Regions from separate parts of the Vibrio harveyi genome, predicted to be linked through region 1. Evidence: predicted binding sites of a transcription regulator. Region 1 holds the regulator's gene; each other region holds the start of a gene.

What was found. Region 1 encodes PurR, which represses purine synthesis genes. Its sites were predicted from a motif close to TNANGNAAACGTTTNCNTNA; they were not measured.
Region 2: purT (formate-dependent phosphoribosylglycinamide formyltransferase) is a predicted target of PurR. The motif match lies at 2,600-2,619, and genes of this name have one in related genera.
Region 3: QMY49_RS08705 (inosine/guanosine kinase) is a predicted target of PurR. The motif match lies at 2,537-2,556, and genes of this name have one in related genera.

What each region holds. Positions count from the first base shown of each region.
Region 1 covers NZ_CP125875.1:1,992,055-1,996,555, reverse strand. The annotation lists gene QMY49_RS09560 (TVP38/TMEM64 family protein) at 1-102, opposite strand, end outside; gene QMY49_RS09555 (TfoX/Sxy family DNA transformation protein) at 223-813, opposite strand; cyclic di-GMP riboswitch class I at 930-1,019, opposite strand; gene purR (HTH-type transcriptional repressor PurR) at 1,298-2,302, opposite strand; gene torD (molecular chaperone TorD) at 2,749-3,396, opposite strand; gene torR (two-component system response regulator TorR) at 3,630-4,343, shown strand; gene elyC (envelope biogenesis factor ElyC) at 4,425-4,501, opposite strand, start outside.
Region 2 covers NZ_CP125875.1:1,107,714-1,112,214, reverse strand. The annotation lists gene sbcB (exodeoxyribonuclease I) at 1-281, shown strand, start outside; gene QMY49_RS05805 (CidA/LrgA family protein) at 340-714, shown strand; gene QMY49_RS05800 (LrgB family protein) at 716-1,393, shown strand; gene cdd (cytidine deaminase) at 1,649-2,536, shown strand; gene purT (formate-dependent phosphoribosylglycinamide formyltransferase) at 2,685-3,860, shown strand; gene QMY49_RS05785 (thiopurine S-methyltransferase) at 3,937-4,501, opposite strand, start outside.
Region 3 covers NZ_CP125875.1:1,809,959-1,814,459, forward strand. The annotation lists lysine riboswitch at 1-11, opposite strand, end outside; gene QMY49_RS08700 (H-NS family histone-like protein) at 612-1,019, shown strand; gene QMY49_RS08705 (inosine/guanosine kinase) at 1,156-2,460, opposite strand; gene QMY49_RS08710 (hypothetical protein) at 2,578-2,847, opposite strand; gene mnmA (tRNA 2-thiouridine(34) synthase MnmA) at 3,038-4,180, shown strand; gene hflD (high frequency lysogenization protein HflD) at 4,191-4,501, shown strand, end outside.

The sequences.
Region 1 (4,501 bases):
TTGCGCCTTCGCGTTTTCTAGCGTTAGGTATTGACCAAAATTCACGCCTAAAAAGATAATCGTCGCGAGTAGGATCAGTCCTAAAATCAGTTTCTTATTCATATCAATAGCTCCGTTTGGCTTCTTAGATAATAAGACAGAATGGGGCAATAAAAAATTTCAAAAAAAAACCGCAGTTTGAAAACTGCGGCTTTTACTCAATGTCATGCTGATATAAATGCTTTAGGAAAGAGCACTCATCAATTCTTCTCGACGAGACTGAGGTACGACACTCCAATGTGTGCCTTTGATTGCACCTTCTAACGCCCAGAGCAGTTCAAGGCTTACCGTAGAGGCATGCGTATCTTGGATTGCTTTGTATGCGTTTAGCGCGCCTTCTGCTTCAAGTTGCTCTACAGAGTCAATGCCCGCTTTCTTGAGCATACGCTCAGTTGCTAGACGCAGGTTAGGTAGATCTTTCAATCGATTAGGCTTGGTGCTTGCTTGTTGTTTTTTCTCTTGCTTAGCAGTCTCGAGGGATTGCTTGGCAACTTCAATCAAGCGGTCGGTTGTGTCCCAAAGATCATCAGAAATTGCATAGTATTTCGTAACGACTGGGAAACCACGTTTCTTGTAGACGTACGGTTTTAGTCCTTGAGTCTCGAAGTCAGATGAAGTTTGTTGGTCAGCTCGAATATGAAGTTGATTGTTTACGACAAGCGCAAACATCGTTTCATCGGCGAAGAGCCCAAAACCACCAAACATTGAGCGCGACTTGATATTACCAAGTGCCTCAAACAGCTTCATTGAGTCTTTGAGTATCGGTTTATCCATGGTGTGTTATCTCGGTGTAATTAATATTACGCCACCAAAAATCAGGTCCGAGAGATTAGCAAATGCATGCAGACACAATGTCATTAAAGGGTAAACTCACTTAATGCATATTTGCCATCGGTAACCCCGCTACCTTCCATCTAATAAGATGGTTCAGGCCGGAGGCTTTGCGTCCCACCCTTTCGGATGGTTTGCCCTGTGCGTGACTCTTTGAGGATACTTCGTATATTGAATTAACATCACGTTTCAAACGTTGAAGTGTGATCTTGGTTCAGTTAATAGTGGTAATTTGATGTGTAAAGTTTCATATGCTGGAATGTATAATTGTAATACAAAAGGTCTATCAAGGATATGTGCTACCTTGAGTTAAAACAGCAACTTATCTTCGTTCTTTAAATTATTTTTCTGATGAAATGTCCAAAAAAGTTATTTTTAGGCAATAAAAAAGCGCCCCTAGGAGCGCTTTATAAAATCAAGTGAGAGATCAGTTCAATTTCTTAACTGTATTACGCACAACGATCTCTGGTTGCATTTCGAAAACACGCTTCTCATGCTCTTTATCTTTGATGCGCTCAAGTAGGATCTCAAATGCATTTTTACCCACACGACGTTTTGGTTGGTGAATCGTCGTTAGCGGTGGAGAGAAGTACTCAGCAAGTTCGATATTGTCGTAACCGATAACAGAAATATCGTCTGGTACTTTGATACCGTTTTGTTGTAGGCGGCTCATCAAGCCAAGAGCCATAGTGTCATTGAAACAGAAAACAGCGGTTGGACGTTTGTCCATAGCACTGATGTTATCTGCAGCTAAGACAGCCGTGTCACACTCAAAGTTGCCTTCAAGAATCCAATCTTCGTTAACGGCTAGATTTGCTTCAGCCATCGCACGACGGTAACCCGCAATACGTTCTTGGCAAGCTGCTTTTTCGAAGTGACCGCTCAGACAAGCAATATCAGTATGACCATTGTCGATCAGGTATTTTGTTGCGATGTAACCGCCTTCTTCTGAGTTATCGATGATCTTGTCTGCTTGTGAGCTTTCAGGACCCCAATCCATGACAACTTTAGGAATATCTGAATGACGGTCAAGCATCTCTTTTAGCTCTTCCGTAAGGTCAGAACACATTACTAGAATGCCATCTACACGTTTCTCAGCTAGCATGCGGATGTAGTCACGTTGCTTCTCGTAAATACCGCCCGTGTTACATAGGATCAGAGTGTAACCTTGACGGTAACAGTAGCTCTCAACGCCGTCGATTACTTCAGAGAAGAATAGGTTGGTAGATTGAGTAACTAACATACCGATGGTACGAGTTGAGTTGCATTTTAAACTGCGCGCAACGGCACTTGGTGCGTAATTAAGTTCATCCACCGCTTTCATTACTTTTTCTTGAGTTGCTTCAGCAACAAAGCGAGTTTTATTAATTACGTGCGAAACCGTAGTGGTAGAAACGCCGGCTAAGCGAGCAACGTCTTTAATAGTGGCCATAAATGATGTCCTGTATCGAGCTACTGTAAATACCGTAGTGAAGACAACCATACGCTTAGGGTCTTGCGCAAACCGAGCAACTGCGAATAGGGGCATTGCTGAGATATTTGGCAGCGGTTGTTCCGAAATCGGTATAAAAAGGTTTGTAGCAACATTTATCGCTGAGTCTCATATTCCTTTCTTATATAAGTGAGGAATTGGTCAGCAATCCTGTTAAGAAAACACAAAAACCGCTTTATTTCAGCGGTTTACATATAAATCATATTTAATCGTTTGCGCTCACATTTTAGACTGATGCGAGCAAGCTGGCAATATTCTAGGCAGTTGTTTTGTGCCCCTGAGGTCACATTTTAACGGCTAAATTGATTGTATTTCTCTGTGCCAGATTAAAAACAAACGAATAAAATAGGGAGTCTGAATGACAGACTCCCCAAAATAGGTGGCAATTATTCACCAAGAAGGTAGGTGCTGTCCAGTTTACAAAATGCAATTAATAGTTGCGTAACGCTAATGTAGAAGCCAAATTCGTCGAATTGCTTACATTTAGCAGCAAACTGTGGCAGCCAAGTCATAAGGTGTTGTTGGATGAACTCGTTCTGTTTTCCGAACGCTTCTTCCATATGTTTATCTTGCTCTAGTTCGTTCGAGCGGATAATCATGTTGCCTAGAAAATCTAGCTCGACCGCTAAGTGGTCCGCTGGTTCTTTCAGATTTTCGTCCACTTGCACGCCAAAGTCTGCCATCAGTTTTTCCATCTCTTCTGCTGGCTTATCATTTAATAAACCAGATTCGCCGATGTACATTGAAGCATAAGGCAGTGCGCCGTGCTTTTCTGTTTTTAGAAAGAGTTCACAGAAGTCCGCTGCTAATTCTAACTGAGCGTCTTCACGGTCTTGTAAACGGTTGAGTGCATCAACAAGGGTATCAACAGCTGGTTTTAGTGATTCGTTTTCACCAAGACCCGCTAAAAAGCTTCGAATTTCAACACTGTGGTAGGTTTCTAGTTCTTTCTCTGTCAGTTCTTTTGCGAACAGGCTAGAAAACCACCAATAGATTTCTGCGCGTTTCTCGTTAAAAGCTTTCACTTCTTGCATTTTTTTGCTCCTGAATGGTTATCCCTTAAGTGTAAACAATTAAGATGAATAGCAGTAACTATAATTGTTATGCATTATTGGAAAATATGCGTATTTGTGAATGGCTGTAAATAAGCTTGCTTTGAATCAATAAAATCGCAAAATCTTGCTTTTTAATGTATCTATGACTAGAAATGTTACTAGTTATGAATAGAATACGTCTTGGAAAATAAAAAAGACAGAAAGTGGTGTAAATGAGCTATCACGTATTAGTCGTAGAAGATGATGTTGTAACTCGCAGTAAGCTCGCGGGCTATTTCCAAAATGAAGGTTACAAAGTCAGTGAAGCAGAAAGCGGCGCAGAGATGCGCGAAGTGCTTCAAGGCGGTGATGTTGACCTAATCATGCTGGATATTAACCTGCCTGGCGAAGACGGCCTTATGCTTACGCGTGAATTACGCAGCCAATCAGATATCGGCATCATATTAGTGACAGGACGCACGGATAGCATTGACAAAATCGTTGGTCTAGAAATGGGCGCAGACGATTATGTGACAAAGCCTTTTGAACTAAGGGAATTATTGGTTCGCGTGAAGAACTTGCTATGGCGCATCTCTGCGGCACGCAGCGGTTCTCAAAAAGCAGCGAACGACACTAATGAAGAACACATTGTGCGCTTCGGTGAGTGGACGTTTGATATTCAGCGTCGAGCTCTAAGCCGTAATGGTGAGCCAGTGAAACTAACCAAAGCTGAATACGAGTTATTGGTTGCACTGTCCTCGTACCCAAATCAGGTACTAAGCCGCGAGCGTATTTTGAATATGATCAGCCACCGAGTGGATGCGCCAAATGATCGTACGATTGACGTACTGATTCGCCGCATGCGCGCTAAGATGGAGTTTGATCCTAAGAACCCACAAATCTTTGTGACGGTTCACGGTGAAGGCTACATGTTTGCTGGTGATTAAATCATACCTAAAGAAAAAAGGAGAGCATTGGCTCTCCTTTTTTGTTTCCGCAATTTGACCACTGAATCGTTTTTAAGTGTTTTATGGTTGTTCTACTTCAACCATTGGTGTTTGACCTACGTTATCACGCAACTTTTGCCACAACCCACCTAAATACT
Region 2 (4,501 bases), 880 kb from region 1:
TTCGTGAAACCGATCCGAATAACTTAGCCGCACTGGACATTGAATTCGATGATAAACGAATCAAGCCATTGCTTTTCCGTTACCGTGCTCGCCATTATGCAGGCACATTAGATGAACAAGAACAAAGACGCTGGGCACAACATTGTCGTGAAGTTTTCGAAAGTCAGATTGAAGAGTACATGATGAATTTGGAAAACTTAGTTCACGAACATGAAAGTGACGAAAAGAAGATAGCAATATTAAAATCCGTCTATCGTTATGTAGAGAGCCTAGCCTCCTAATTTCTTACCTTGTTCAAGCGCACCTTCGGGTGTGCTTGTTGTTTTATATGCTGTCAAAATGATAAAAGATCGATTACTACAGCTGATCCATTTGCTCATCTCCCTCGCACTCATCATGGGAGCACTTGGTATCGGCAACACCATTCAAAAATTCATTGGCATTTCTGTTCCAGGAAGTGTCATCGGCATGCTTGTGCTGTTTTTCTCAATGACCCTTGGCTTAGTCAAAGTGGAATGGGTTAAGCCAGGTGCAACCCTATTCATCCGCTATATGATCCTGCTATTCGTGCCTATCAGCGTGGGTCTGATGCAACACTTCGATATGCTACTGGCTAACGCACTGCCAATTATTGCGAGTGCAGTAGGCGGATCACTGATCGTATTGGTCAGCTTGGCATGGTTCTTAGATTACTTACTGAAGGAGAAGCACTAGTATGTGGTTACTTGTCACTATTGTGGTTTTCCTTGCCGCACGCCAAATCGCAATCAAGGTGAACAATCCGATTGCTAACCCGCTTTTGATCAGTATCGCGGTATTAATCCCGTTGCTAACCTTTTTGAAAGTGCCATTTGAAACATACTACGCTGACAACGAATACATCAGCTTTTTACTTCAACCCGCCGTTGTTGCGCTGGCATATCCACTTTATGAACAACTGCCTCAAATCAAAGCTAATTGGCGCATTATCACTCTGGCTTGCACGTTAGGTAGTGTTATGTCCATGCTTACCGCTACGCTCATTGCGGTGGCATTTAAAGCTGACATTAGCTTAATAGCCAGCTTGGTTGGTAAGTCTGTGACGACCCCTATCGCGATGGAAATCTCTAGCCACTTAGGCGGAGAAGCAGCTGTTGCGGCAATTTTAGTGCTTATTGTGGGTTTGTTTGGTGCCATCCTCGCGTACCCGATCTTCAATATCATTGGTATTAAGCATCCAATTGCGCGCGGTCTAACAATGGGTACTGTTTCTCACGCTCTCGGCACCGCAACATGTGCTGAGAAACAACCGGGAGACGCAGCGTTCTCATCTCTTGCATTGGTGCTTTGTGGCATCATCACCTCAATTCTCGCGCCAAGCTTCTTTGCTTTGGCGGTTTGGTTATACCAATAATAACCTCAATGACCTGCTTTGCTATCAAGTGAGCAGGTCATAATCTCCTCTAGAAAATTCGCAGTATGAATATACGTTGATATAGTTATTAGTGGGACAGAGATAACGTTAAATCTTAGTGAAATCGAATACATGTGTGAGCTCACTCTAATTATGTAACGTAAATTATCATTACACACATTAACGTGATCTAAAGCACAGAACATTTCCACCTTTCACATAGAATAACTGTCCATGCAATAACAAGGATTCAACATGAAAAGTCGCATTGAACAGGCGCTAGCAAGCGCTCCTGAAGCACTTTCAACACCTCTTGCTCCTATCGTCCTTTCTGACGATTTTGATGCCACTATTTCTGAGCAACAGTTTGAAGCGCTACTAAACGCTACCAATCTTTCTGATAAAGAGCTTCGTGTTGCTCTACTTCCTTTTGCCGCTGCGTTTTCTTACGCACCGATTTCTGAATTCTATGTAGGCGCGATTGTTCGTGGTCTATCTGGTCGCCTTTACTTCGGTGCGAACATGGAGTTTTTTGGTGTTCAGTTAGGTCAAACTGTTCATGCTGAACAATGCGCGATTAGCCATGCTTGGATGAAAGGCGAACGTGGTGTTAAAGATATCACCATTAACTACAGCCCTTGTGGTCACTGTCGTCAGTTCATGAATGAACTAACTACGGCGAAAGAATTAAAGATCCAATTGCCAGAGCGTGAAGAAAAATCGCTACACGACTATCTTCCTGAAGCATTCGGTCCTGCTGATCTTGGTATCCAGTCAGGTCTAATGGCAGAAGTGAAACACGAGTTTGCTTGCGATGACAACGACACTCTGATCCAAAAAGCAGTTACTGCTATGAACATCAGTCACGCTCCATACACTAACAACTTAAGTGGCATTGCTCTTGAGATGAATAGTGGTCGTGTATTCCAAGGTGCTTACGCAGAAAACGCAGCGTTCAACCCTAGCCTTCCGCCACTTCAGGTTGCCTTAATTCAAATCCTGATGGCAGGCGAGCAGTTTGAAGACATCAAAGCCGCAGCACTAGTGGAGAACTCACAGGGTAAGATCAGCCACCTAGCCGATACTCAATCAACACTAGAGGCACTGAACCCAGATATTCCAGTGAGTTTTGTTAACATTTAACTCACAATGCTCTTATGAGAGAGGCTCTGCATGACGCAGGGCCTTTTTTTATTGTTTAAAATCACACGCAAACGTTTGCTTCATTCGCAAAAATCAGTATGATCCCCTGCAAATTCGCTTCCACCACTTTATTTTGTAAGGGAACACTATGTTTGGTACTGCTACTAGCACTCATGCTACCCGCGTATTACTTCTGGGCTCTGGCGAGCTTGGTAAAGAAGTAGCAATTGAATGTCAACGTCTTGGTTTAGAAGTGATCGCGTGTGACCGTTATGCTGACGCACCAGCAATGCAAGTCGCTCATCGCAGCTACGTCATCGATATGCTTGATGGCAAAGCATTAGAAGAAATCATCAAGAAAGAGCAACCTGCTTATGTGGTTCCGGAAATTGAAGCTATCGCAACAGACAAATTAGTTGAGCTAGAAGAAAAAGGCGTGAACGTCGTTCCAACAGCGAAAGCAACTAAGTTGACTATGAACCGCGAGGGCATCCGTCGTCTTGCAGCTGAAGAGCTAAGCTTAACGACTTCTCCTTATCAGTTTGCAGATAACTTTGATAACTTTAAAGCGGCAGTTGAGCACGTTGGTATCCCTTGTGTAGTAAAACCTGTGATGAGTTCGTCTGGTAAAGGACAAAGCGTCATCAAAACAGAACAAGATGTGCAAACAGCGTGGGAGTACGCGCAAGAAGGCGGTCGTACTGGTGCCGGTCGTGTGATCGTCGAAGGCTTTATTGACTTCGACTATGAAATTACGCTGCTGACAGTACGAGCGAAAGATGGTGTCCATTTCTGCGCACCAATTGGACATCGTCAAGAAGATGGTGACTACCGAGAGTCGTGGCAACCACAAGCAATGTCAGATACTGCGATTAAAGCAGCAGAATACACAGCGGAGAAAGTCGTAAATGCGCTCGGTGGTTACGGCATCTTCGGTGTAGAGCTGTTCGTGAAAGGTGATAAAGTAATTTTCAACGAAGTTTCACCTCGTCCACACGACACTGGCATGGTAACTATGATTTCTCAGGAAATGTCTGAGTTTGCTCTGCATGTTCGTGCGTTCACTGGCATGCCAATCAACAGTATCATTCAATACGGCCCGTCCGCGTCAGCTGTCATCCTAGGGCAAGGTACATCAACAGATATTCGCTTTGATAATCTTGCCAATGCCCTGGCTCAACCACAAACTCAAGTTCGTTTGTTTGGTAAGCCTGAAATCGATGGTCGCCGTCGTTTAGGCGTTGTTCTAACGCGTCGTAAGACTATCGAAGATTCGATTAAAGATGCAGTGAATAGCGCTTCTAAAGTACAGATCGTTTACTGATTTCACTAGTTCGCTCCAAGAAACAAAAAGCGCAGCCCAATTGGCTGCGCTTTTTATTTGTATAAACTCGGTTACCCTATTCACTTTCAATTAAATACACTTCTTCAGAGAAGTGACTCAGACCCTTTTTGGCAATTTTAGGGTGATTATCATCGGCTTGATCTACGTTTAAGCATGTGATCTTATAACCGGAAAATAACTGTTCAATCTCTTCTACAGGAACACTAAAAGGAGGTCCTGCCATCTCTTCTTGCGGGTAGTTCAACGTGACCAACAAGATACGACCGCCAGGATTCAGCAATTGCTTAACACGAGCAGCATATTCTGCTCGCATCTCTTTAGGAAGAGCCACTAACGCAGCACGATCGTAAATGATATCGGCTTTAGATACTGGGGCGGTAAAGAAATCACCCGTATAAATCGACAGCTCATCAAACTGATATAACTCGTGCATACCATTAACAGGCGTTACCGTTGGTGTGTAAAAATGCTCAGCAAAAAACGCTCTTACCGCAATTTGGCTTAGCTCAACGCCCTGAACTTCGTCGTGTTTGGTCGCTAACCAAATCAAATCCTCTGACTTACCACACAGAGGCACCAAAACTTTATCATCATGCTTTGCAGCCGTATGTTGCCAAAAT
Region 3 (4,501 bases), 180 kb from region 1:
CTACGGCAATAACAAACAATTAACCGTTAATCGTACAAATTAACAACAATTTATCTGCAATATTGCATCAGGTGGTTGTCATTGTACCTATGAAGCCTCCCATTGCAACACATCAAACTAAATTAAATGAATAAATAATCGCGATTTCGATTTATAAATGAAATGTGACCAAATCATACATTGCGCAACTGCAATCACTTCAACCTTGTCCATTATGAAACTTTATTACTACTATTAAATACGCCATAGTTTTACGTGCAACAATAAATGAATGAAATATGACAGTGATAGCATTTGCCATCTAATCCTTTTCTGTCAGAAAAAGGGAAATTTAATTCAAGCTATAAATAAACATGATAGCGATCGAGAAAAAGACCGTATCTATTAAGTAAAAATTGTCTGAAGTGGCTAATTAAATTTCAAATTGATTAATTAATATTGTTAGAACCCGAAAAAACTAAAGAAATTTAATCTAAATCATGAATTAGCATTTGCACATATCAGAAAGATAAAGTTAAATATAAGGACTCTATGTTTATTTCTAGATTCACATTTAATTTATCTTATCGATAAGCGATGTAGAATCTTTTAACCTATTAATAGGAATCGTCATGTCAGAGCTGACTAAAACACTTCTAAATATCCGTAGCCTTCGTGCATTTTCTCGTGAGCTGACTCTAGAACAATTGGAAGAAGCTCTAGATAAACTAACTATCGTTGTTCAAGAGCGTCAAGAAGCAGAAGAAGCAGACCGCGCAGCACAAGCTGAGCAAGAAGCTAAACTGGCTGCTATCGCTGAGCAAATCGCTCAAGACGGTATCGATGTTGAAGCGCTAATTAGTGCACTTGCTGGTGAAACAAAAACTAAAGCAAAAACTAAACGTGCTCCTCGCCCTGCTAAATACAAATACACTGACGTAAGCGGTGAAGAGAAAACTTGGACAGGTCAAGGTCGTACACCTTCTGCAATCCAAGAGCAACTAGATGCAGGCAAATCTCTAGATGATTTCCTAATCTAAGAATAGATTTATGAAATTTTAAAAAGGTTCCCTATGGGAGCCTTTTTTATTTGTCTGTAAATAGATACAAAAATGGCGCATTTTGAATGCGCCATTTTTTGCGTATGTAAGAAGTTGGTTAATTCAACAGAATCTATTAACGTTCCCAGTATGCTTCTTCTAAACTATCTTCGCGCTCAGGAAGACCACGAGAAAGACGTGGTGAATGCTGCACTAACACTTCGTAACTCGCACGGTTTGCGTATTTACAGACTTGAGAGAACGAAGAGTAAGTTAAATACTCATTGCTGTGCTTGCTAGAGTTAGGCACATTTTCTTTGTGGTATTTATTTGCAGCCATATCGTGAAGTACTGCTGACAATGCTGCATCACCTGCACCATTAGTATTTTTAATTTTTTCTGGACCACCCATGTATGGGGAGATATGTGAATATACTTTGATCGCATTTTCACATGAGTCTTTCTTTGCAGGTCGGCTAAATTCAAAACGGTTGAATTCGGCAATAGAACCAGGAAGCAGCGGCAACGACGTTTCACGCTTCGCGCTTTCTTCTGTATAACCCGCCATAAATAGACCAACAGGACCTGCTGTACATAACACAAGGTCAGCCCACTCAAGCGTCTTATCCGACGCCGCTAGCGGATCAGATTCGCCCGTTAGCGCTTCCGCTTCGTCTTCATTCATTGCAACAACGGATACATTGTCACGAATAAATTCTTGCCAGAATGTTGGGTCATCTTGAATAACAAATTTAGTTCCTAGTGTTAGTACCACAGGAACATCATGTTTCTTCGCGTATTCAATTGCACGCATCGTTGCTTCCGGCATTGGGTCGCCTTCTTTACAACGAACTAGGTAAGCAGTCAGTACTAACGCAGATGCGCTCTTGAAGATTTTCTCAGGGATGTTGTCTGGGTGAAGTTGGTTCATTTGACCTTCACTGATTGCGAAAGTACGTTCACCATCTTCTGTAATCAGAGCGAAACAGCGACCGATGGCACCTTCAACACCTTGTAGGTAGTTCAGGTCCATACGGCTAGAAGTGTTACATAGGTAGCGGTAACCGTAGCTACCAATTTTGATGTCCTGACTCATTACACCCAAAAGCGTTGAACGGTCATCCGCTAACACAGAATAGTTGTGTAGCGTGTTACCAATTGTGCCACCAGCATACTCATTGGTAATTAAGCATTCTTCTTTTAGCTGTTGGTATAGCGCTTCTGCAGTCGCGTCATCAATTACCAACGAGTGTCCTTTACTCAAACCGTACTTTTCAATCACATCCGTTGTAACTTTCGCTTCAATATCAACCAGCGTTTGGTCAATGCCGATGATGTGAGTGCGCGTCATCTTTTTGCTTTCTTGTGCTTGGCTCACCAATGGGTCACGAGCATGAACAGGAAAATAGTGCTTCGATTTGCGTTGTCCAGGAAATTTCATATTGTTAGTCTGAGTAAGGGGATGAAAAGGAGAACGGATTCTATACCGCCGTCATTAAAGCAGCAATAAAGGCAATTATAGCAAACGTTTGCAGTCCGCTTTTTTCTTTCAATCGCCCTATTCGCCTTCCATGAAACCAAGATCTGGCAGTTGTTCGAGGTGTTCACTGTAACGCTTAAGGTCGAACTCCCCACCGTTCTTCATTACGTCAAAAATCTCAATAGACATAGCACACGCCATCATCGCCACCGCATCTTCACGTGGTGTGCCTGTCATCATTAGACGCATCAGCGTTTCTTTCACCTTAAGTGGATTACCATCTTCAAGTTGATTTTCAACAATTTCAATCAACTCAGCTTCTTGCATAAATTGGTTTTCTTCAGTCATTTGATTTTTCCTCTTGGATTTTTGCCAACTATGCCATATATAACCCTTCTATACTTATCGAATTTAATACTCACGTTCGCATTTGGATAAATTTAAGCCAAAATCGAAGTGTGATTTCGATCTCGGATCTGTCACCGGTCAGTGGATTCTGGTAGAATCTGCGTCCCGTTAATTTTAGTGGTGTTTAGTAATGTCTGATAACAGCCAAAAGAAAGTCATCGTCGGTATGTCCGGCGGCGTTGATTCATCTGTTTCTGCGTATCTTCTAAAGCAACAAGGCTACCAAGTAGAAGGCCTGTTCATGAAGAACTGGGAAGAAGATGACAACGAAGAATATTGTACAGCAGCAGAAGATCTTGCTGATGCGCAGGCAGTATGTGACAAGCTAGGCATCCACCTACACACTATCAACTTTGCTGCTGAATACTGGGATAATGTATTTGAATACTTCCTTGCGGAATACAAAGCAGGTCGTACACCAAACCCAGACATTCTTTGTAACAAAGAAATCAAATTCAAAGCATTTCTAGAATTTGCGGATGAAGTGCTTGATGCAGATTACATCGCAATGGGTCACTATGTGCGTCGTTCTTTCCCAGAAGACGCTTTACCTGGTGAAGAACAGGAAAAACCACAAATGCTACGTGGTCTAGATGGCAACAAAGACCAGAGCTACTTCCTATACACATTAAGCCACGAGCAGATTGCACGTAGCCTATTCCCTGTTGGTGATTTAGAGAAGCCAGAAGTGCGCCGTATCGCAGAAGAGCAAGACCTGATCACAGCGAAGAAGAAAGATTCTACCGGTATCTGTTTCATCGGTGAACGTAAGTTTACGGAATTCCTAGGTCGTTACCTTCCTGCTCAACCGGGTAATATCGAAACGCCAGAAGGCGAAGTGATCGGTCAGCATCAAGGTTTGATGTACCACACATTAGGTCAACGCAAAGGTCTTCATATCGGTGGTCGTAAAGGCGGTGGCGGTAACGAAGACCCATGGTTTGTTGGTGAGAAAGATCTAGAACGTAACGTTTTGATTGCGGTTCAAGGTAAAGACCACCCAATGCTGAAATCAGAAGGTCTACTTGCATCACAACTTCACTGGGTAGATCGTGAGCCAATTCGCGATGTTATGAAGTGCACAGTGAAAACTCGTTACCGTCAGGAAGATATTCCTTGTACAATCATCCCTATCGATGATGAAAACATTAAAGTGATCTTTGACGAGCCACAAATTGCTGTAACGCCAGGTCAATCAGCCGTGTTCTATAAAGATGACGTGTGCCTTGGTGGCGGCATCATCGAGCAACGCATTAAATATTCTCAAGCTTAGGAGTCGTTACGTGGCGAATACACTTTATGACCGTACTATCGCTTTTGCAGGTATCTGCCAAGCTGTTGCTTTGGTTCAACAGGTAGCGAGAGACGGACATTGTGATCAAGATGCCTTTGAAACGTCAATTAACGCCATTTTGAATACTAGCCCAGCCAACACCATCGGTGTTTTCGGTCGCGAAGCCGACCTTAAGCTGGGTCTTGAATGCTTGGTGAAAGGGATTGATAGCACCCCATCTGGAAGTGAAGTCACTCGCTACATCATCAGCCTAATGGCATTAGAGCGCAAGCTATCGAGTCGTAACGATGCAATGTCACA